DNA from 3 places in the Methylibium sp. T29-B genome. Region 2 is predicted to be linked to each of the others. Evidence: predicted binding sites of a transcription regulator. Region 2 holds the regulator's gene; each other region holds the start of a gene.
What was found. Region 2 encodes sigma-54, which starts transcription at its own class of promoters, with help from an activator protein. Its sites were predicted from a motif close to TGGCANGNAANCTGCTTT; they were not measured.
Positions count from the first base shown of each region.

Region 1: Y694_RS13975 (outer envelope protein) is a predicted target of sigma-54. The motif match lies at 6,386-6,403, and genes of this name have one in related genera.
Region 3: Y694_RS11620 (P-II family nitrogen regulator) is a predicted target of sigma-54. The motif match lies at 3,419-3,436, and genes of this name have one in related genera.

Region 1 covers NZ_AZSN01000088.1:345-8,458, reverse strand. Annotated here, with positions in the region: gene xdhB (xanthine dehydrogenase molybdopterin binding subunit) at 1-2,104, opposite strand, end outside; gene xdhA (xanthine dehydrogenase small subunit) at 2,315-3,862, opposite strand; gene Y694_RS13985 (LysR family transcriptional regulator) at 3,987-4,967, shown strand; gene guaD (guanine deaminase) at 4,990-6,327, shown strand; gene Y694_RS13975 (outer envelope protein) at 6,576-7,436, shown strand; partial or broken gene Y694_RS13970 (ABC transporter ATP-binding protein) at 7,463-8,114, shown strand, end outside.
Region 2 covers NZ_AZSN01000212.1:107-4,654, forward strand. Annotated here, with positions in the region: partial or broken gene Y694_RS19710 (class I SAM-dependent RNA methyltransferase) at 1-637, opposite strand, end outside; gene Y694_RS19715 (RNA polymerase factor sigma-54) at 732-2,255, opposite strand; gene lptB (LPS export ABC transporter ATP-binding protein) at 2,255-3,010, opposite strand; partial or broken gene lptA (lipopolysaccharide transport periplasmic protein LptA) at 3,007-3,635, opposite strand; gene Y694_RS19730 (thiol:disulfide interchange protein DsbA/DsbL) at 3,728-4,372, opposite strand; partial or broken gene Y694_RS19735 (SPOR domain-containing protein) at 4,432-4,548, opposite strand, start outside.
Region 3 covers NZ_AZSN01000062.1:9,338-17,451, reverse strand. Annotated here, with positions in the region: gene metH (methionine synthase) at 1-1,018, shown strand, start outside; gene Y694_RS11630 (glycine zipper 2TM domain-containing protein) at 1,124-1,702, shown strand; gene Y694_RS11625 (YifB family Mg chelatase-like AAA ATPase) at 1,734-3,251, opposite strand; gene Y694_RS11620 (P-II family nitrogen regulator) at 3,498-3,836, shown strand; gene Y694_RS11615 (ammonium transporter) at 3,863-5,389, shown strand; gene gshA (glutamate--cysteine ligase) at 5,542-6,837, shown strand; gene Y694_RS11605 (potassium transporter Kup) at 6,954-8,114, shown strand, end outside.

The DNA of each region.
Region 1 (8,114 bases), on a different contig from region 2:
GCGTCATCAGCAGGCCGGTCTTGGGGTGCCAGACGAGCTCCTCCGAGGTCAGCCAGCCCATGCCCTGGATGAACGCGCCCTCCACCTGGCCGATGTCGACCGCCGGATTCAGCGAGCGGCCCACGTCGTGCAGCAGGTCGGCGCGCAGCAGGCGGTGCTCGCCGCTCAGCGTGTCGACGACCACCTCGGCCACCGCCGCGCCGTAAGCGAAGTAGTAGAACGGTCGGCCCTGCAGCGTCTCGCGGTTCCAGTGCAGGCCGGGCGTGGCGTAGAAGCCGTCGCTCCACAGCTGCACGCGCGCAGCGTAGGCCTGCGCCACCAGCGCGTCGAAGTCGAGGCTAGCGCCATTGACGTGCACGCGGTCGTCGGCGAAGCGCACGGCCTGGGCCGTGCCGCCCTGCATCGCGGCGGCCAGCGCGGCGAGCCGCTCGCGCAGCTGGCGGGCCGCGTCCTGCGCGGCCTTGCCATTCAGGTCGCTGCCGGTCGAGGCTGCGGTGGCCGAGGTATTGGCGACCTTGTGGGTGTCGGTGGCGCTCACGCGCACGCGCTCGAAGGCGATGCCGAGCTCGTGCGCCACCACCTGCGCCACCTTGGTGTTCAGGCCCTGGCCCATCTCGGTGCCGCCGTGGTTCACCAGCACCGAGCCGTCGGTGTAGATGTGCACCAGCGCGCCGGCCTGGTTGAAGTGCGCCACGTTGAAGGAGATGCCGAATTTCACCGGCGTCAGCGCCAGGCCCTTCTTCAGCACCGGGCTGGCGGCGTTGTAGGCGGCGACGGCCGCGCGCCGTGCCGCGTAGTCGCTGCTCGCGGCCAGCGTGTCGACCAGCGGCGCGATCACGTTGTCGTCGACCTGCTGGCCGTAAGGCGTGACGTTGTTCGAGGTCGTGCCGTAGAAGTTGGCGCGCCGAACCGCCAGCGGGTCCAGGCCGAGTCGGCGCGCCACCGAGTCGAGGATGACCTCGATCGCGATCGCGCCCTGCGGCCCGCCGAAGCCGCGGAAGGCGGTGTTGCTTTGGGTGTTGGTGCGCGCGCTGTGGCCGTGCATCGCCACCTCGGGCAGCCAGTAGGCGTTGTCGAAGTGGCACAGCGCGCGCGTCATCACCGGGCCCGACAGGTCGGCGCTCCAGCCGGCGTTCGACACCATCGTCACCTCGGCCGCCAGCACGCGGCCGGCGTCGTCGCAGCCGACCTCCCAGGCGTACTCGAAGCCGTGACGCCGGCCGGTGACGAGGAAGTCGTCGTCACGGTCCACGCGCAGCTTCACCGGCCGCTGCAGCTTCACCGCGGCCACCGAGGCGACGCAGGCGAACACCGCCGACTGCGACTCCTTGCCGCCGAAGCCACCGCCCATGCGCCGGCACTCGACCTGCACCTGGTTGGAGCGCCAGCCCAGCGCATGCGCGACCAGGTGCTGCATCTCGCTCGGGTGCTGGGTCGAGCAATGCACCTTGAGCCCGGCGTTCTCGGTCGGGCAGGCGTAGGAGATCTGGCCTTCCAGGTAGAACTGCTCCTGACCGCCGACGCTCAGCGTGCCCTGCAGGCGGTGCGGCGCGGCGGCAAGCGCGGCGCGCAGCGCGCCGGGCGCCGACTCGCGCACCAGGTGCATGTCGGGCAGCACGTACTGCCGCTTCGCGTGTGCCTCCAGCGCATTCAGCACCGGCGGCAGCGGGTCGATCGAGAGCACCGCCTTCGCCTGGGCGGCAGCGCGGCGCGCCTGCTCGCGGTCGGTGGCGATCACCGCGAACACCGGCTGGCCGAGGTAGTGCACGTGGCCGGCGGCGAGGATGGGCTCGTCGTGCACGATCGGGCCGCAGTCGTTGGGCCCGGGGATGTCGGCCGCGGTCAGCACCGCCACCACGCCGGGCAGGGCCTTCAGCCGCTCGACGTCGATCGCCTTCAGCACGCCGTGCGCCACCGGCGACAGACCCAGTGCCGCGTGCAGCGTGCCGGCCAGCTCGGGCAGGTCGTCGATGTAGGGCGCCGCACCGGACACGTGCAGGTGCGCCGACTCATGGGGGCGCGCGCGGCCGGCCTCGGGGGCGCACTGCTTCGAGGGGGGCTGGGTGCCGCTGTCGACGAGGAAGGCGTCGGCCTGCTTGTTCACCGGAGTCTCCTGTTCCTGTTCATGCCAGGGTCTTCGGGGCGGTGCTGCGGCGAGGTGGAGGGTGGGGCCCCGTGGGGTGGGTGAGTGGCAACGCGCATCGGGTACCTCCGCCAAGCGATGACGCTCACCCGCCCATGGCCCCGCACGCGCCCGACAGGAACGACAGGAGCAGGCATCGAAAAAGGGCTCATGGACGCAGTACGGTCCGACTCAAGCGGCCGCCCACACGTTGGTCTGCGAGGTCGGCAGCGGCGCAACCGGCCGCGTCTCCAGCCACAGCCGCATCAGCAGGTTCTGCGACGCGCGCAGGCGGTAGGCGGCCGACGCCCGCATGTCGGTCAGCGGCGCGTAGTCGGTGGCGAGCGCGGCCATCGCCGCCTGCACCGTGGCCTCGGTCCAGGGCCGGCCGACGACAGCGGCCTCCGCTGCCGCGGCCCGCTTGACGATGGCCGCCATGCCGCCGAACGCGAAGCGCGCCTGCACCACCGTCTCGCCGTCGAGCGTGAGGGCGAGGCCGGCGCACACCGCCGAGATGTCGCAGTCGAAGCGCTTGCTGAGCTTGTAGGCCCGCACCTGCGTCGAGGCGGCCGGACGCGGCAGCTCGATCGCCTCGATGAACTCGCCCTGCGCCAGCCGGTTCTTCATGTAGTCGACGTAGAAATCGGCGAGCGGCAGGTGGCGCTGCTGCGCGCCACGGCGCAGCAGCAGTACAGCGTCGAGCGCCAGCAGCACCGGCGCACTGTCGCCGATCGGCGAGCCGTTGGCGACGTTGCCGCCCATCGTGCCGGCGTTGCGCACCGGCAGCGACGCGAAGCGGCGCCACACCTCGGCGAGTGCCGGCGCGACGCCGACCAGCGCGCGCCATGCGTCCTCGAGCGGCGCCCCGGCACCGATGCGCAGCGTGTCGCCCTGCCACTCGATGCGCTTGAGCTCGTCGACGTCGCCGAGGTAGACGATCTCGCCGAGCGCACGGAACTGCTTGTTGACCCACAGCCCGATGTCGGTGCTGCCGGCCAGCAGCCGTGCTTGCGGGCGGCTCTCGACCAGCGCTGCCAGCGCGGCCAGTGTGCGCGGGGTGTGGAAGCCGGCGGCTGGCTCGGCGATGTCGTCGCCGGGTTGCTGCCCTTGCAGGGCGCGCAGCGCCGCGACGATGGGCGCGGTGTCCAGCCGCCTGGGTGGCAGCGTGAACATGTGCTCGCCGGCGTCGAGGATGGGGCGGTAGCCGGTGCAGCGGCACAGGTTGCCCGACAGCTCGTCGGCCAGCTCGGCGCGCGTCGGCTGCGTGCCGGCCTCGCAGTGGCGCTCGTAGCACGCCGCGAGCGACATCGCGAAGCCCGGCGTGCAGAAGCCGCACTGCGAGCCGTGGCAGTCGACCAGCGCCTGCTGCACCGGGTGCAGCGTGCCCACGCCGGGGTCCGCGACGGCCACGCCCTGGGCGATCGCCTGCAGATCCTCCACCGTCAGCAGCGCCTTGCCGTGCAGCGTGGGCAGGAACTGGATGCAGCTGTTCACCGTGCGCAGGCTCAGGCCGCCGACCACGGTGGCGCGCGCCGAGGTCGTGCCCACCGCATCGGCATGCTCGGCCAGCTCGGCGACGACCACAGTGCAGGCGCCGCAGTCGCCCTCGTTGCAGCCCTCCTTGCTGCCGGTGCAGCGGGCGTCCTCGCGCAGCCAGTTCAGCACGCTGCGCGTCGGCGATGCGCCCTCGACCGAGACGACGCGGCCGCGGTGGAAGAAGCGAACGGCTGGCAGGCTCATTGCGTGGCGTTGGGGGAGCGGCGGGCGGGTGCGGTCTGACGAATCTTGCGGTTCGGGCCGAAGGTACTCCACGCCGACCCCATGCGAATACGATGCCAGCGATAACCGGTATGCCGATGACGATATGAGCCAGCCCACGCTTTTCGACAAGATCGAGCTCCATCTCGTCCGCGTCCTCCACACCGTGATCACCGAACGCAGCGTGTCGCGCGCCGCCCTCAGGTTGCGCACCACCCAGCCGGCCGTCAGCGCTCAGTTGAAGCGCCTGCGTGCGCTGGTCGGCGACCCGTTGTTGGTGCGCTCCGGCACCGGGATGGCGCCGACCGCGGTGGCGCTGCAGCTGCTGGAGCCGGCAGCCGAGCTGCTGCGCAACGCCGAGCGGCTGTTCGGCTCGCGCGCCGAGGCGCTGGCCTTCGACCCGGCGCACAGCGAGACGACCTTCCGCGTGGCGGCGAGCGACTACCTCGACCCGCAGTTCCTGCCCGCGCTCGTGACGCGGCTGCGCGCCGAGGCGCCGGGCATCCGCGTGGAGGTGCTGCCGCTGTCGGCCGAGTTCGACTACCGCAAGGGCCTGGCGCGCGGCGAGGTCGACCTGGTGATCGGCAACTGGCTGCGGCCACCGGCCGAGCTGCACTTGGGCCGCCTGCTGTCCGACGAGATCGTCTGCCTGGTCGCCGAGGACCACCCGGCCGTGAAGAGTCCGCGCAGCTGGACCGCCGAGCGCTACCTGGCCAGCGAGCACATCGCGCCGACGCCGCTGCATCCCGGCGCGCGCGGCGTGATCGACGAGCACCTCGACGCGCTGGGTCTGGCACGCGACATCGTGGTGCGCAGCCCCTACTTCGGCCTGGGGCCGCAGATGGTGGCGCACTCGCGGCTGGTGCTCACCACCGGCCGGCTGTTCTGCAGCCGCTACGTCGGTCAGCTGCCGGGCCTGCGCATCGTGCGCTGCCCGGTGCCGTTCCCGGCGCTGGTGTACTACCAGCTCTGGCACGAGCTGAGCCACCAGTCGGCCGCCGGCCGCTGGCTGCGCGGCGTGATGCGCGATGTGGCGCGCGGCCTGCCGAAGCCGGGGGCCACGGTCCCGCGCGCCGGCGCTCACTGATGACCACGCGAGGGAGCACCGCATGAGCCAACGGCTGGCCCTGTTCGGCGACCTGCTCGACATCGAGGTCGATCCCGGCTTCGCCGCGCCCGGGGACGCCGCTGGCGTGCGCTACCGGCCCGACCACTGGCTGCTGGTCGAGGACGGCCGCATCGTCGGCGCCGAGCCGGCCCGCGCCGGCAGCGGCCCCGACGCGAGCTGGCAGCGCGTGGACCACGCCGGGCGGCTGATCACGCCGGGCTTCATCGACACCCACGTGCACTGCCCGCAGCTCGACGTGATCGCGAGCTACGGCACCGCGTTGCTCGAGTGGCTGAACACCTACACCTTCCCGGCCGAGCTGCGCTATGCCGATCCACTGGTGGCGGCCAGCGGCGCCGAGCGCTTCGTCGATGCGCTGCTGGCGCACGGCACCACCTCGGCGGTGGTGTTCCCGACCGTCCACAAGGGCGCGACCGAGGCGCTGTTCACCTCGGCCCGCGCACGCGGCATGCGGCTGGTGGCCGGCAAGGTGCTGATGGACCGCCACGCGCCCGACGGCCTGCGCGACGACGTGCTGCAGGCCGAGCGCGATTGCGCCGACCTGATCGCGCGCTGGCACGGCAACGGCCGCCTGTCGTACGCGGTGACGGTGCGCTTCGCGGCCACCAGCACGCCCGAGCAGCTGGCGATGGCCGGTCGGCTGTGCCGCGAACACCCGGGCGTCTACATGCAGACCCACGTGGCCGAGAACACCGACGAGGTGCGCTGGATCGCCGAGCTGTTCCCCGAAGCGCGCAGCTACCTCGACGTCTACCACCGCCACGGCCTGCTGCACGAGCGCGCGGTGCTCGCGCATGGCATCTGGCTCGACGACACCGACCGTGCGCTGCTGCGCGACACCGGTGCGCAGATCGCCTTCTGCCCGTCGAGCAACCTGTTTCTCGGCAGCGGGCTGTTCGACTGGCAGGCCGCGGTCGACACCGGCTACCGCGTGTCGATGGCCAGCGACGTGGGTGGCGGCACCAGCCTGTCGATGCTGCGCACGCTGGCCGATGCCTACAAGGTGCAGGCGCTGCGCGGCGTGAAGCTCAGCGCCTGGAAGGCGCTGCATGCGGCCACGCGCGGCGCCGCCGAAGCGCTGGGCCTGGCGCACGAGATCGGGCAGCTCGGCGCCGGCGCGCTGGCCGACCTGGCGGTGTGGGACTGGGCCGTGGGCCCGGTGGCGACCCACCGCGACGCGGTGGCGCGCCGCGGCCGCGCCGGCGTGTCGCCGCTGGCCGCGCTGCACGAGCGCGTGTTTGCGTGGATGACGCTGGGCGACGAGCGCAACCTCGTCGCCACCTACGTGGCCGGCAGCTGCCGCCACGAACGCGGCTGAACGCGGGCGCGGCGCCTGCGTCGACGTTGGGCGGCCCGTTCCGGCGTGGGATTCAACATGGTGCACAAACTGGTATACAAAAAGGATGATGCCTCTTTTGGTGGCATCGGGGCCGGCGGAGCGGCCTTTCCTTCTGGTACGGAAGTTGCGCAAGGACGGAGCGAGTCCGGAAGTCGCGCCGCGTTGGGCGGAGAGCGACCGAGGCTGCTCCGCACACCGACGCCCCACCACTCCTCCGAAGGACCATGATGAACCCGACCTGCAAGACCGCCCTGGCGCTCGCGCTCGCCGCCACGAGCCTCACGAGCCTCGCCGCCGACTGGAGCGACACCGCGATCAGCGTGCGCTACGGCACCCAGTTCGCCGAGCCCTACAACAACAACCCGGACGGTTCGCGCAACGACATCACCAAGACGATCGTCGGCCTCACGCACGTGAGCGGCTACAAGTACGGCGTGAACTTCTTCAATGCCGACCTGCTGCTCTCGGACCGCAATGACCCGGGCGACGGCACGCCCGGCGCCTCCGGCGCTCAGGAGGTCTACATCGTCTACCGCCACCTGCTCGACATCGGCAAGGTGGCCGGCAAGGACCTCAAGGTCGGCCCGGTGCGCGGCTTCGGCTTCACCGCCGGCTTCGACTGGAATACCAAGAACGACGGCTACGCCTCGAAGAAGCGCATGTTCGTGTTCGGCCCGACCGTGATGTTCGACGTGCCGGGCTTCGCCAACCTCTCGCTGCTGGCCTTCAAGGAAAGCAACTCGCCCAAGGGCATCGCCGACCGCTACACCTACGACACCCACCCGGCGCTGGCGGCGGAGTGGGGCATCCCGATCGGCAGCCTGCCGCTGGCCTTCGAGGGCTATGCGCTCTACATCGGCGACAAGGGCACCAACGAGTTCGGCGGTCCGACCAAGCCCGAGACCCACGTCGACATGAAGCTGATGCTCGACGTCGGCCTGCTGGCCGGCGCTCCCAAGGGCGCCTTCAAGGTCGGCATCGCCTACGAGTACTGGAAGAACAAGTTCGGCAACCCGACCGAGACCCCGGGGGCCGGCGAGGGAGCGACCGCGCGCACGCCGATGATCCGCGCCGAGTACCACTTCTGAGCGTCGCCGCATTCGCTCCCCCGTCCATGCTCCGCCTCGAACTCCTCGGCATCACCAAGCAGTACCCGTCGGTCCGCGCGAACGACGGCGTGAACCTGCGTGTGGCGCCGGGGCAGATCCACGCGGTGCTGGGCGAGAACGGGGCGGGCAAGTCCACGCTGATGAAGATCATCTACGGCGCGGTGCGGCCCGACGCCGGCGAGATGATCTGGGACGGCCGTCAGGTGCAGATCGCGAGCCCGGCGCAGGCGCGCCAGCTCGGGATCAGCATGGTCTACCAGCACTTCAGCCTGTTCGACACGCTGACCGCCGCCGAGAACGTGTGGCTGGGCCTCGACAAGAGCCTGACGCTGGCCGAGGTGACGGCGCGCATCGTGCAGGTCTCCAAGGTCTACGGTCTCGAGGTCGACCCGCAGCGGCCGGTGCACTCGCTGTCGGTCGGCGAGCGCCAGCGCGTCGAGATCGTGCGCGCGCTGCTCACCGACCCCAAGCTGCTGATCCTCGACGAGCCGACCTCGGTGCTGACGCCGCAGGCCGTCGAGACCCTGTTCGTCACGCTGCGCCAGCTGGCCGAGCGCGGCTGCTCCATCCTCTACATCAGCCACAAGCTCGACGAGATCCGCGCGCTGTGTCACCACTGCACGGTGCTGCGCGGCGGCAAGGTCACCGGCGAGGTCG
Region 2 (4,548 bases):
CGCACACCGGGTCGAGCAGCGGGCCGTCGGCCTCGCGGCCCTGCCAGCCGGCGGCGGCCAGCATCGCGGCAGCCAGCGTCTCCTTCAGTGGCGCCTCGCCCTGGTCCTCGCGCCAGCCGCGCTTGAACAGCGCCTCGCCCGAGGTGTCGACATACAGCGTGGCGTGCTCGGGCGCCAGGTGCAGCAGCAGCGGCAGGTCGGGGCGGCGGGTGTCGACGCTCGGGCGCGCGCCGAGCGCGTCGCGCATCGCGTCGCAGACACCGTCCTTGATGCGCAGCGCGGCGAAGTTCAGGCTCTTGAGCGGCGCGCGCTGCGCGGTCACGTCCACCTTCAGGGTCTGCGTCGGCGTGATCCAGTCGGGCCAGCGCGGGCTGCGGGCCAACGCGTACAGGTCGTCCTCGCTGCGGTAGGGCGCATCGGCCACCTGCCACAGCACGCGCTGGGCGAGCCGGCTGCCGAGGTTGAGTGCCATCGCCTCGCGCGGGCCGCCGCGCACCATCACGCCGCCGCGCTGCGTCTGCGCCGCCGCGCCCGGCAGCAACCGGGCAACCTCGTCGGCGAGCAGCGCCTCGACGCCGGCCGCGCAGGGGAGGAACAAGGAGGACGGCGGGGCGTCGGGCGGAAGGGCGACGTTCATGCGTGCAGAGGGGTTCGAGGGTTGCGCTCGCGCCTCGGTCGACACCGGGCGGGGCGCTGGGTCTTGTTGCCGGTTCGGGCCCGAGACCTCGTCGTCACATCATCGTGCGCCGCAGGTTGGCCGGCGCGATCTTCAGCGCCTCGCGGTACTTCGCCACCGTGCGGCGTGCCACCTGGATGCCCTGCTCTTCCAGCATGCTGCTGAGCTGGCTGTCCGACAGCGGCTTCTTGGCGTCCTCGGCACTGACCAGCTGCTTGATCAGCGCACGCACCGCGGTGCTCGACGCATTGCCACCGGCCTCGGTGTTGAGCGAGGAGCCGAAGAAGTACTTCAGCTCGAAGGTGCCGTAGGGCGTGGACATGTACTTGGCGGTGGTCACGCGCGAGATGGTCGACTCGTGCAGACCCAGCTCGTCGGCGATCTCGCGCAGCACCAGCGGCTTCATCGCGATCGCGCCATGGCTGAAGAAGGCCTTCTGGCGCTCGACGATGGCCTGCGACACGCGCTGGATGGTGTCGAAGCGCTGCAGGATGTTCTTCATGAACCAGCGCGCCTCCTGCAGCCGCGAGCTCAGGCCCGCGCCCGATTCGGTGCGCGCGCCCCGCTGCTGCTTGATGGCCTGGGCGTAGAGGTCGTTGATGCGCAGCTTGGGCATCACGTCGGGGTTGAGCACCACGCGCCAGCCGCGGCCGGCCTTCTGCACGATGACATCGGGCACGATGATGTTGGCCTCGGCCTTGGTGAAGGGCCGGCCGGGCTTGGGCTCGCAGCGCACGATCAGCGCCTGCGCGGCCTTCAGCAGCTCCTCGTCGGCGCCGGTGGCGGCCATCAGCTTCTTGCCGTCGCGCCGCGCCAGCAACTCGAGGTGGTACTTGCAGATCAGGATCGCGATCATCTGCGCCTCACAGCGCGGTCCGGCCCGCAGCTGCAGCGTCAGGCACTCTGACAGGTCGCGCGCACCGACGCCCAGCGGCTCCAGGTTGTGCAGCCACTTCAGCGCGCAGCGCAGGCGGTCGAGCAGCTCCTCGACCGCGATGTCGTCCTCGTCGCCGGCCAGGCGCTGGGCGATCTCTTCCAGGGGGTCGGCCAGGTAGCCGTCCTCGTCGAGCGATTCGATCAGCACCATCACCGCGCCGCGGTCCTCGTCGCTCAGGCGCATGCCGCGCAACTGGTCGCGCAGGTGGTCCTGCAGGCTCACCCCGGCGCTGCTGCGCTCCATGGGGTCGAACTCGTCGCTGTCGTTGTTGCCGGCCTTGCCGGGCGTCTCGCGGATGCCGTCGAAGTCCTCGCGCTCGGTGCCGTTCTCCCAGTCCTCGCGCTCGGTGGTGCCGAACTCGGCCGCATCCACCGCGACCGGCTCGGGGTCGGCGGCCACCTCGGACCCCGAGCCCTCCCAGGCGTCATCGGCCTGGCGCTCCGTGGCCGTGGCGCGCTCCACCGGCGCGTCGAACGGGGTCGGCGCATCTTCCTCCACTTCGAGGAAGGGGTTCTGCTCCAGCATCTGCTCGACTTCCTGGTGAAGCTCGAGCGTGGAAAGCTGCAGCAGCCGGATCGACTGCTGAAGCTGCGGCGTGAGCGCCAGATGCTGCGAAAAACGGACCTGCAGGGAAGGCTTCATCACATCCTGAAGTGCTCGCCGAGGTAGACCTTGCGGACGTCGGCGTTCTCGACGATCTGCTCGGGGGTGCCTTCGGCCAGCACGCGTCCTTCGCTGATGATGTAGGCGCGGTGGCAGATGCCCAGGGTCTCGCGCACGTTGTGGTCGGTGATCAGCACGCCGATCCCGCGGCTCTTGAGGAAGCCGATGATTCGCTGGATCTCGATCACCGCGATCGGATCGACGCCGGCGAACGGCTCGTCGAGCAGGATGAAGCGCGGCTGCGTGGCCAGCGCGCGGGCGATCTCGACGCGCCGCCGTTCGCCGCCCGACAGTGCCGGTGCCGGGCTGTCGCGCAGCTTGTCGATCGACAGGTCGTGCAGCAGGCCGTCGAGCAGCTCGTCGATGCGTGCCTTGGTGTAGGCCTTGCCGCGTTCGTCGAACTGGAGCTCCAGCACCGCGCGGATGTTCTCCTCGACGGTGAGCTTGCGGAAGATCGAGGCCTCCTGCGGCAGGTAGGACAGCCCGAGGCGCGAGCGCTGGTGGATCGGCAGGCGCTCGATCGGCGCGCCGTCGATGCGGATCTCGCCGGCGTCGGCGCGCACCAGGCCCACGATCATGTAGAAGCTGGTGGTCTTGCCGGCGCCGTTCGGGCCCAGCAGGCCCACCACCTCGCCGGCCGCAACGGCCAGGTGCACGTCCTTGACGACCTTGCGGGCGCCGTAGCTCTTCTGCAGTCCGCGAGCCTCCAGGCGGCTCGCCATCGCCGTGTTCATGGCCGCGTCCCCGCCCCGGAGTTTGGCGCCGAAGCCGGGTTCTCGCGCGGCGTCAGCACGCCGCGCACCCGGCCTGGCGCGGCCGCGGAGGCCGGGCCGCCGAGCACCTGGAAGACCTCGGTCACGTTGTCGTAGGAGATGGTGTTGCCGGCCACCTCGTCGGCCAGCGTGCTGCCGCGGAAGCGCCGCAGCACGGCCTGGTTCACGAGCCGCACGGTGTCGCCGCGGCCGTCGTACTCGAGGCGCTCGGCCTCGCCCTCGATGTACTCGTCGTTGCTGCCGCGCTTCTGGCGGAAGTAGGCACGCTTGTTCGGCCAGCCGGTCGCCACCGCGGACTGGTAGCCTCGGGACTCTGGCGCACCTCCACGCGGTCGGCGCGGATGACGATGCTGCCCTTGGTGATCTCGACGTTGCCCGACAGGATGTTCAATTGCTTGACCTCGTCGACCCGGGCCGAGTCGGCAGTGAAGGCCAGCGGCTGGCTGCGGTCAGCCTTTTCGGCGGCGAAGGCCGGCAGCAGGGCCAGCCCCAGCACCGCCAGGACGGCCCGGCAAACAGGCTGCGCCAGCAAGGTGCACCGCGATGCAGGATAGGGGGTCGGAGCGGACATGGAGGGAATCGGCATGAATCTTGCTGCCGATTCTAGGGTGAGTTCGATCGCTTGCCACGGCCGGCCGCCGCTCCGACGGCCGCTGTCGCGTCGACGCCAAACGAGGGTCAGCCGCCCTTGCGGATCTGCGCGATCAGGTGGTCGGTGATCGCCAGCGCGCGGTCGTTGCTGCCGGCCAGCGAACCCGAGGTGTAGTAGGACCCGTTGATGCCGATCGCCGGCGTGCCGTCGATCTTGTAGCCGGCCGACAGCGCGGCGGCCTGGCGGGCCTTGGTCTGCACCGAGAACGAGTTCATCACGTCGAGGAACTTGGCCTTGTCGACGCCATTCTTCGCCACGAAGTCGCCGATCGCCTCGGGCGTGTTCAGCGGATTGCGTTCGACGTGCATCGCGGTGAAGACCTTGCGGTGCAGGGTGTCGACCAGCCCCAGGGCCTCGATCGCGAAGTACAGCTTCTGGTGCAGCACGAACGGCACCTCGCGGAAGGCGACCGGCAGGCGCCGGAAGGTGATGTCCGGCGGCAGCTTCTTGACCCAGGATTCGAGCATCGGCTCGAAGGCGTGGCAGTGCGGGCAGCCGTACCAGAAGAACTCCACGACCTCGAGCTTCTTCGGGTCCTGCGTCGGCTGGCGCTGCGACAGCTTCACGTAGTCCTTGCCCTCGACCGGACCGCCCTGGGCGTGGCCGAAGGCCGGCAGCAGTCCGACGCAGGTGGTGGCCAGCGACAGGGTCGTGAAGTCACGACGGTTCATGAGCATCCTTTCAGCGTTCAGACAGACGCAGCGGTGGAGTCATCCCCACGCCGCGAAGTTCATTTCTGCACCCGCACCAGCGCCGACACCATGCCGGCGCCGTCCAGCGTTTCCTTCACCTTCTCGGCCTCGGCGCGCTGCACGAACGGGCCGACGCGCACACGGTACATCGTCCG
Region 3 (8,114 bases), on a different contig from region 2:
GGTGCGCCTGCAGCACGCAAACAAGAAAGCCACGCCGATGGTCTCGCTGGCCGCGGCACGGGCCAACAAGACGCCGATCGACTGGCGCGGCTACGCGCCGCCGCAACCGAAGTTCGTCGGCCGCCGCGTGTTCAGGAACTACGACCTGGCCGAGCTCGCGCAGCAGATCGACTGGGGCCCGTTCTTCCAGACCTGGGACCTGGCGGGCGCCTTCCCGCAGATCCTGCGCGACGAGGTGGTCGGCGCCGAGGCGCAACGCGTGATGAGCGACGGCAAGCGCATGCTGCAGCGGCTGATCGAGGGCCGCTGGCTGCAGGCGCACGGCGTGATCGGCCTGTACCCGGCCAACACGGTGAACGACGACGACATCGAGATCTACACCGACGAGACGCGCCGCGAGGTGCTGATGACGTGGCACGGTCTGCGCATGCAGACCGAGCGGCCGGTGGTCGACGGCGTGAAGCGGCCGAACCGCTGCCTGGCCGATTTCGTCGCCCCGAAGTCGAGCGGGCTGGCCGACCACGTCGGCCTGTTCGCGGTGACCGCCGGCCATGGCGTCGACAAGAAGGAGGCGGCCTTTCTGGCCGACCATGACGACTACTCCGCGATCATGCTGAAGGCGCTGGCCGACCGGCTGGCCGAGGCCTTTGCCGAGCGCATGCACCAGCGCGTACGCACCGATTTCTGGGGCTACGCGGCCGATGAGGCGCTCAGCACCGAACAGCTGATCGCCGAGCAGTACCGCGGCATCCGCCCCGCACCTGGCTATCCGGCCTGCCCCGACCACACCGTCAAGCGCGACATGTTCCGCGCGCTGCAGTGCGAGGAGATCGGCATGACGCTGACCGAGAGCCTCGCGATGACGCCGGCCGCCAGCGTCAGCGGCTTCTACCTCGCCCACCCCGCTGCGGCCTACTTCAATGTCGGCAAGATTGGAGAGGACCAGTTGCGCGACTGGGCGGGCCGGACGCAGCAGGAACTGGCGCAGGCAGAGCGCGCCCTCGCCCCGCTGATGTAACGCGTAAGGCGCTGTTTAACGGCGCCTTACATCTGATGCATTCGCCGCTGCAACGCGGCGCGGTGGCTCGTGTCCAATCGGTCGCCCGAAGGAGGACGATCGATCATGGAAGCAGCATCCCGAACATCTGACAAAACTGCCGGCGGCCTGCCGCGCTGGATGTGGCTGGCCGGTGGCGCGGTCGCGCTGACCATTGCCGGAGTCGCCAGTGCGCTGGCCCTGCAGCAGCGCGCGCAGCCGGCATCTGCCGCGGCGGCGGTCGCGCCCGTTGAAGAGATCGTGTCGCCCGCGCCCAAGCCCTCGCGCGGCGTGACCGCCGGCCAGCCGGCTGGCCATGCGTCACCGGCAGCGGCGGCCTGCGCGCAGTGCGGCGTGGTCGAGTCGGTGCAGGCGGTGAAGGTCAAGGGCGAGGCCAGCGGCGTTGGCGCGGTCGCCGGCGGCGTGCTCGGTGGCGTGGTCGGCAACCAGTTCGGCGGCGGCAACGGTCGTACCGCGATGACGGTGCTCGGTGCGGTGGGCGGTGGCGTGGCCGGTCACGAGATCGAGAAGAACGTGAAGGCGAAGACGGTCTACAGCGTGCGCGTGCGCATGGACGACGGCAGCCTGCGCACGCTGCAGCAGTCGCAGGCGCCGGCGGTCGGTGCGCGGGTCAAGGTCGACGGAACGACGCTGCGCGCCGCCTGAGCGCGCGCGTCGAGTCAAAGGGCCCGTTCGTTCAGCCTGCCGCCAGCACGCGGCGGTACTGGATCGCCTCGGCCACGTGGCCGACACCGATGTGCTCGGCACCGGCCAGGTCGGCGATGGTGCGCGCCACCCGCAACAGGCGGTGCTGGCCGCGGGCCGACCAACCGAGTCGCAAGGACGTGGCCTGCATGAACTGCGCCGCACCGGGCTCGATCGCCACGTGTGTGTCGATGCCGTTGCTGTCGAGGAATGCGTTGCTGCAACCCTGGCGCCGGTGCTGCCGTTCGCGCGCTCGTGCGGCACGTTCGGCGACGGCCTCGCTCGGGTCTCCGTCGGGAAGGGCCGACAGCGCCTCGGGGCCGACCGCCGGCACCTCCACCTGCAGGTCGATGCGGTCGAGCAGCGGGCCGCTGATGCGGCCCTGGTAACGAGCCACCATGTCGCTGGAGCAGCGGCAGGTTCTCAATGTGGAGCCGGCGTGGCCGCAAGGGCAGGGGTTCATCGCCGCGATCAACTGGAAGCGCGCGGGGAATTCGGCCTGGCGCGCCGCGCGCGAGATCGTGATGCGACCCGTTTCCAAGGGCTCACGCAGGGCCTCCAGCGCGGCGCGAGGAAACTCCGGCCACTCGTCGAGGAACAGCACGCCGTGATGGGCCAGCGAAATCTCGCCCGGCCGCGGTGGTGATCCGCCGCCGACCAGCGCGACCGCGGAAGCACTGTGGTGCGGGGCACGCAGCACGCGCTCGCGCCAGCGACCGGCGTCGAAGCGTCCCACCAGGCTCAGCACGGCCGCGGACTCCAGCGCCTGTTCGTCGCTCAGCGGTGGCAGCAGGCCGGCGAAGCGCTGCGCCAGCATCGACTTGCCGGCCCCTGGTGGACCGACCAGCAGCACGCTGTGCTGGCCCGCCGCGGCAACCTCGAGCGCGCGCTTGGCGGCGGCTTGCCCCTTCACGTCGCGCAACTCGCCCCACCGGGGTGCCGTCGGCGGACGCGGCCAGGGCGTGGCCGCCGACAGGGGCTGCGCTGCGTCGCCGGGCAGCAGCGCACTGACCACGTCGAGCAAGTGCTTGGCGGAGCGCACCTGCAGTCCTTCGATCAAGGCGGCCTCGCGCGCACTCGGGTCCGGCAGCACCAGCGGGCGTTCCCGGCCCTCATGTCGCGCGGCCAGCGCCATCGCCAGCGCACCCCGTACCGGCCGCAGGTCGCCGGCGAGCGACAACTCTCCGGCGAACTCCAGATCGGCCAGTCGCCCCGCATCGATCTGGCCGCTGGCGGCCAGGATGCCCAGCGCGATCGGCAGGTCGAAGCGGCCCGACTCCTTGGGCAGATCGGCTGGCGCCAGATTGACCGTGATGCGCTGGTTGTGGGGAAACGCCAGGCCGCTGTTCAGCAGTGCGGCACGGACTCGCTCACGCGCCTCCTTGACTTCGGTGTCGGCCAGACCGACGAGCGTGAAACTCGGCAGACCGTTCGCCAGATGCACCTCGACGGTGACTTCGGGGGCATCGAGCCCATCGAGAGCACGGCTGTGGACAACGGCGAGCGACATGTCCGATCGATCATGGCATCGCGCCTCCGCCACCACGAGCCCACCGAAGGGTGGTTGGCTCGCACTTTGGCACCGCAGGGGTGCCAAAAGTTGCAGACATCCCTGTTTTGGGGCGCCACCGATACAAGCGTCCCCGGTTCGGCTCGCGACTCCCTGTTATGGCGCAGTGGCACAGAACCTGCTGAGTCGTCGTTCGTGCTCTGAACCGAGACCTTGTAACCGTCCCGTCCACCCAAGGAGAACGCCATGAAGATGGTGACTGCCATTGTCAAGCCCTTCAAGCTTGACGAAGTTCGTGAGGCCTTGAGCGCTATCGGCGTTCAGGGCATCACGGTGACCGAAGTCAAAGGCTTCGGCCGCCAAAAGGGCCACACCGAGCTGTATCGCGGTGCGGAGTACGTTGTCGACTTCCTGCCCAAGGTCAAGATCGAGGCAGCCGTCGATGACGCCATCGTCGACCGCGTGATCGAAGCGATCGAAGCCTCGGCCCGCACCGGCAAGATCGGTGACGGCAAGGTCTTCGTCACCAACCTCGAGCAGGTGATCCGCATCCGCACCGGCGAAACCGGCAAGGACGCGCTCTGAGCGCTTTCAACAGGAACGAGTCAAACATGAGAAAGCTCATTGCCTCCCTCGCCACGTCGTTGGCGCTCGGCGTTGCGGTACTCGGTTTCGCCGATGTCGCGATGGCCCAGGAAGCTGCATCGGCGCCCGCCGCTGCCGCAGTCGTCGAAGCGGCCGCCGCCGCTACCCCTGCTGCCGAAGCCTCCGCGCCCGAAGCGGCGCCGGCCGCAGCCGCGCCCGTGCCCAACAAGGGCGACGTCGCGTGGATGCTGGTGTCCACGCTGCTGGTCATCATGATGTCGATCCCCGGCCTGGCGCTGTTCTACGGCGGCCTGGTGCGCAGCAAGAACATGCTGTCGGTGCTGATGCAGGTCTTCGTGGTGTTCTCGCTGATCAGCGTGCTGTGGTTCATCTACGGCTACAGCCTGGCGTTCACCGAAGGCAACGCCTACATCGGCGGCTTCGACCGGCTGTTCCTGAAGGGCGTGTTCGATCCCGCCACCGGCGCATTCGCGATGGGTGCCACCTTCAGCAAGGGCGTGGTCATCCCTGAGATCGTGTTCGTCGCCTTCCAGGCCACGTTCGCGGCGATCACCTGCGGCCTGATCGTCGGCGCCTTCGCCGAGCGCATCAAGTTCAGCGCGGTGCTGCTGTTCGTCACGCTGTGGTTCACCTTCAGCTACACGCCGATCGCCCACATGGTGTGGTACTGGATGGGTCCGGACGCCTACACCGGCAAGGAAGTGGTTGATGCCATGAATGGCAAGGCCGGCCAGATCTGGCAGTGGGGTGCGCTGGACTTCGCTGGCGGCACTGTGGTGCACATCAACGCCGCCGTCGCGGGTCTGGTGGGTGCCTACATGGTCGGCAAGCGCATCGGCTACGGCAAGGAAGCCTTCACGCCGCACTCGCTGACGCTGACGATGGTCGGTGCCTCGCTGCTGTGGGTGGGCTGGTTCGGCTTCAACGCGGGCTCCGCGCTGGAAGCCGGCAACAGCGCCGCGCTGGCCTTCCTGAACACCTTCTCGGCCACGGCCTGTGCCGTGCTGGCCTGGTGCGTCGGTGAGTCGCTGTTCAAGGGCAAGGCCTCGATGCTGGGTGCGGCGTCGGGTGCGGTGGCCGGCCTGGTGGCCATCACGCCGGCCGCCGGCAACGTCGGCATCGTCGGCGCCATGGTGATCGGCCTCGTCGCCGGCTTCGCCTGCCTGTGGGGTGTCAGCGGCCTGAAGAAGCTGCTCGGCGCGGACGATTCGCTCGACGTGTTCGGCGTCCATGGCGTCGGCGGCATCGTCGGTGCGCTGCTGACCGGCGTGTTCAACTCGCCGGCCCTGGGCGGCCCGGGCTACGTGACCGACTGGGTCACCGCCAGCGTCATCTCGGCGGCCGACTACTCGATCGCCTCGCAGGTGTGGATCCAGGCCAAGGCCGTGCTGCTGACCATCGTCTGGTCGGGCGTGGTCTCGGTGGTGGCCTACAAGATCACCGACCTGGTGATCGGCCTGCGCGTTAGCGAGGATGCCGAGCGCGAAGGCCTCGACATCACCTCGCACGGCGAGACCGCGTACCACAAGTGATCTCTCCGTGAGTTGCCCCGTGCCGGCCCACGCCGGCCGGGGCTTGCAGCCAGGCCGCCTTCGGGCGGCCTTTTTATGGCCGGACTTGCAAGCAGCGCGCGAACCGCCACCTGCCTAGAATCCCGTTTCCGGTTACGCCAAAGGCTTGCTCCATGGTCCCCCACCTCATTACCGCCCTGAACGGACCGATCAACGAGCTGGAGCAGCGCATCCTCGAGTCCATGCCGGCGATCGAGCGCTGGTTCCGTCTCGAGTGGATGGAGCACACGCCGCCGTTCTACAGCTCCGTGGACGTGCGCAACGCCGGCTTCAAGCTGGCGCCGGTCGACACCAACCTCTACCCCGGCGGTTTCAACAACCTCACGCCCGAGATGCTGCCGCTGGCGGTGCAGGCGGCGATGGCGGCGATCGAGAAGATCTGCCCCGAGGCGAAGAACCTCCTTCTGATCCCCGAGAAGCACACCCGCAACACCTTCTACCTGATGAACGTGCAGCGTCTGGTGCAGATCTTCGGTGCTGCCGGCCTGAACGTGCGGCTGGGGACGCTGGACGACAGCATCACCGAGCCGACGCGCCTGGCGCTGCCCGACGGCTCCGAACTGACGCTCGAGCCGCTGCTGCGCAGCAAGCGCCGCCTGGGGCTGAAGGATTTCGACCCCTGCACCATCCTGCTCAACAATGACCTGTCCGCGGGCATTCCGAAGGTGCTCGAAGGCCTTCACGAGCAATACCTGCTGCCACCGCTGCATGCAGGCTGGGCGGTGCGGCGCAAGAGCCAGCATTTCCAGGCCTACGAGGAAGTGGCCAAGAAGTTCGCCAAGCTGCTGGGCATGGACCCGTGGCTGATCAACCCGATGTTCGCCAAGTGCGGCAAGGTCAACTTCCAGGACGGCACCGGCCAGGAGTGCGTGCAGAGCCATGCCGACGCGCTGCTCGGCAAGATCCGCCGCAAGTACAAGGAGTACGGCATCCAGGAGAAGCCGTTCGTCATCGTCAAGGCCGATGCCGGCACCTACGGCATGGGCATCATGACGGTGCGCGACGCCAAGGACCTGGACGAGCTCAACCGCAAGGCGCGCAACAAGATGAGCGTCATCAAGGACGGCCAGGAGGTCTCCGAGGTGATCATCCAGGAGGGCGTGCCGACCTACGAACGCATGAACGACGCCGTGGCCGAGCCGGTGGTCTACATGATCGACCGCTACGTGGTCGGCGGCTTCTACCGCGTGCACGCCGAGCGGGGCATCGACGAGAACCTCAATTCGCCGGGGGCGAGCTTCGTGCCGCTGGCCTTCGCCGAAAGCCACCATCTGCCGCGGCCGGGCGAGAAGCCCGGTGCCAGCGCTCCGAACCGCTTCTACATGTACGGCGTGATCGGACGGCTGGCGATGCTGGGCGCCAGCTACGAACTCGAAGCGACCGACCCCGACGCCGAGGTCTACGAGTAGCGCGCGCCGGCTTCGCGCCGAGGCGGCATCGCGTTGCTGCGCTGCAACAACCCAAAGCGGATCCGCCCTGGGACGCAGCGCAGAATGGGGGCCCTCGCCGACCCCGCGCCCATTTCGTGCACTCTCGATCCTCCGATCCACCGACCGGCTCCAAGCTGGCGGCCCTGACCCTCGGCGCCGTCGGCGTCGTTTACGGCGACATCGGGACCAGTCCGCTGTATGCGTTGAAGGAGGTCTTCGCGCACGGGCGCATCGACATCACGCCGGACAACATCTACGGCATCCTGTCGCTGGTGGTGTGGACGCTGACGGTCATCGTCTCGCTCAAGTACGTGCTGCTGATCCTGCGCGCCGACAACAACGGCGAAGGCGGCCTGATCGCGATGCTGGCGCTGGCCTCCACGGCCGTGAAGGAGCGGCCCGCGCTGCGCCGGAGATTGCTGATCCTCGGTGTGTTCGGCACGGCGATCTTCTTCGGCGATGGCGTGATCACGCCCGCCATCTCGGTGCTGTCGGCGGTGGAAGGTCTGGAGGTCGCCGCGCCCGGGCTGCACCGCTACGTGGTGCCGGTGACGCTGGTGGTCCTGACGCTGCTGTTCGCCGCGCAGCGCTTCGGCACCGGCGGCATCGGCAAGTTCTTCGGGCCGGTGACGGCCGTGTGGTTCATCGTGCTGGCGCTGCTCGGCGTGGTGCACATCGTCGAGAACCCGGCCGTGCTGGCCGCGCTGAGCCCGCACTACGCTCTCGCCTTCATGTGGCAGCACCCCGGCACGGCCTTCGTGTCGCTCGGCGCCGTGGTGCTGTGTGTGACCGGGGCCGAGGCCTTGTATGCAGACATGGGTCACTTCGGCAAGCGGCCGATCCGCCTCGCGTGGTTCAGCCTCGTGATGCCGGCGCTGATGATCAACTACTTCGGCCAGGGCGCGATGCTGCTGCAGCGGCCGGAGACGGTGAAGAATCCGTTCTACGAGATGGCCCCCGAGTGGGCGCTCTACCCTCTGATCGTGCTGGCCACGCTGGCGACGGTGATCGCCTCGCAGGCGCTGATCACGGCCGCGTTCTCGGTCACCAAACAGGCGATCCAGCTCGGCTACTTCCCGCGCCTGCGGGTCACCCACACCTCGGTCAAGGAGACCGGACAGATCTACGTGCCGTTCGTGAACTGGGGGCTTTACACCTGCATCGTGCTGGCGGTCGTGACCTTCGGCTCCAGCAGCAAGCTGGCCTCGGCCTACGGCATCGCGGTGACCACCGACATGCTGATCACCACGACGATG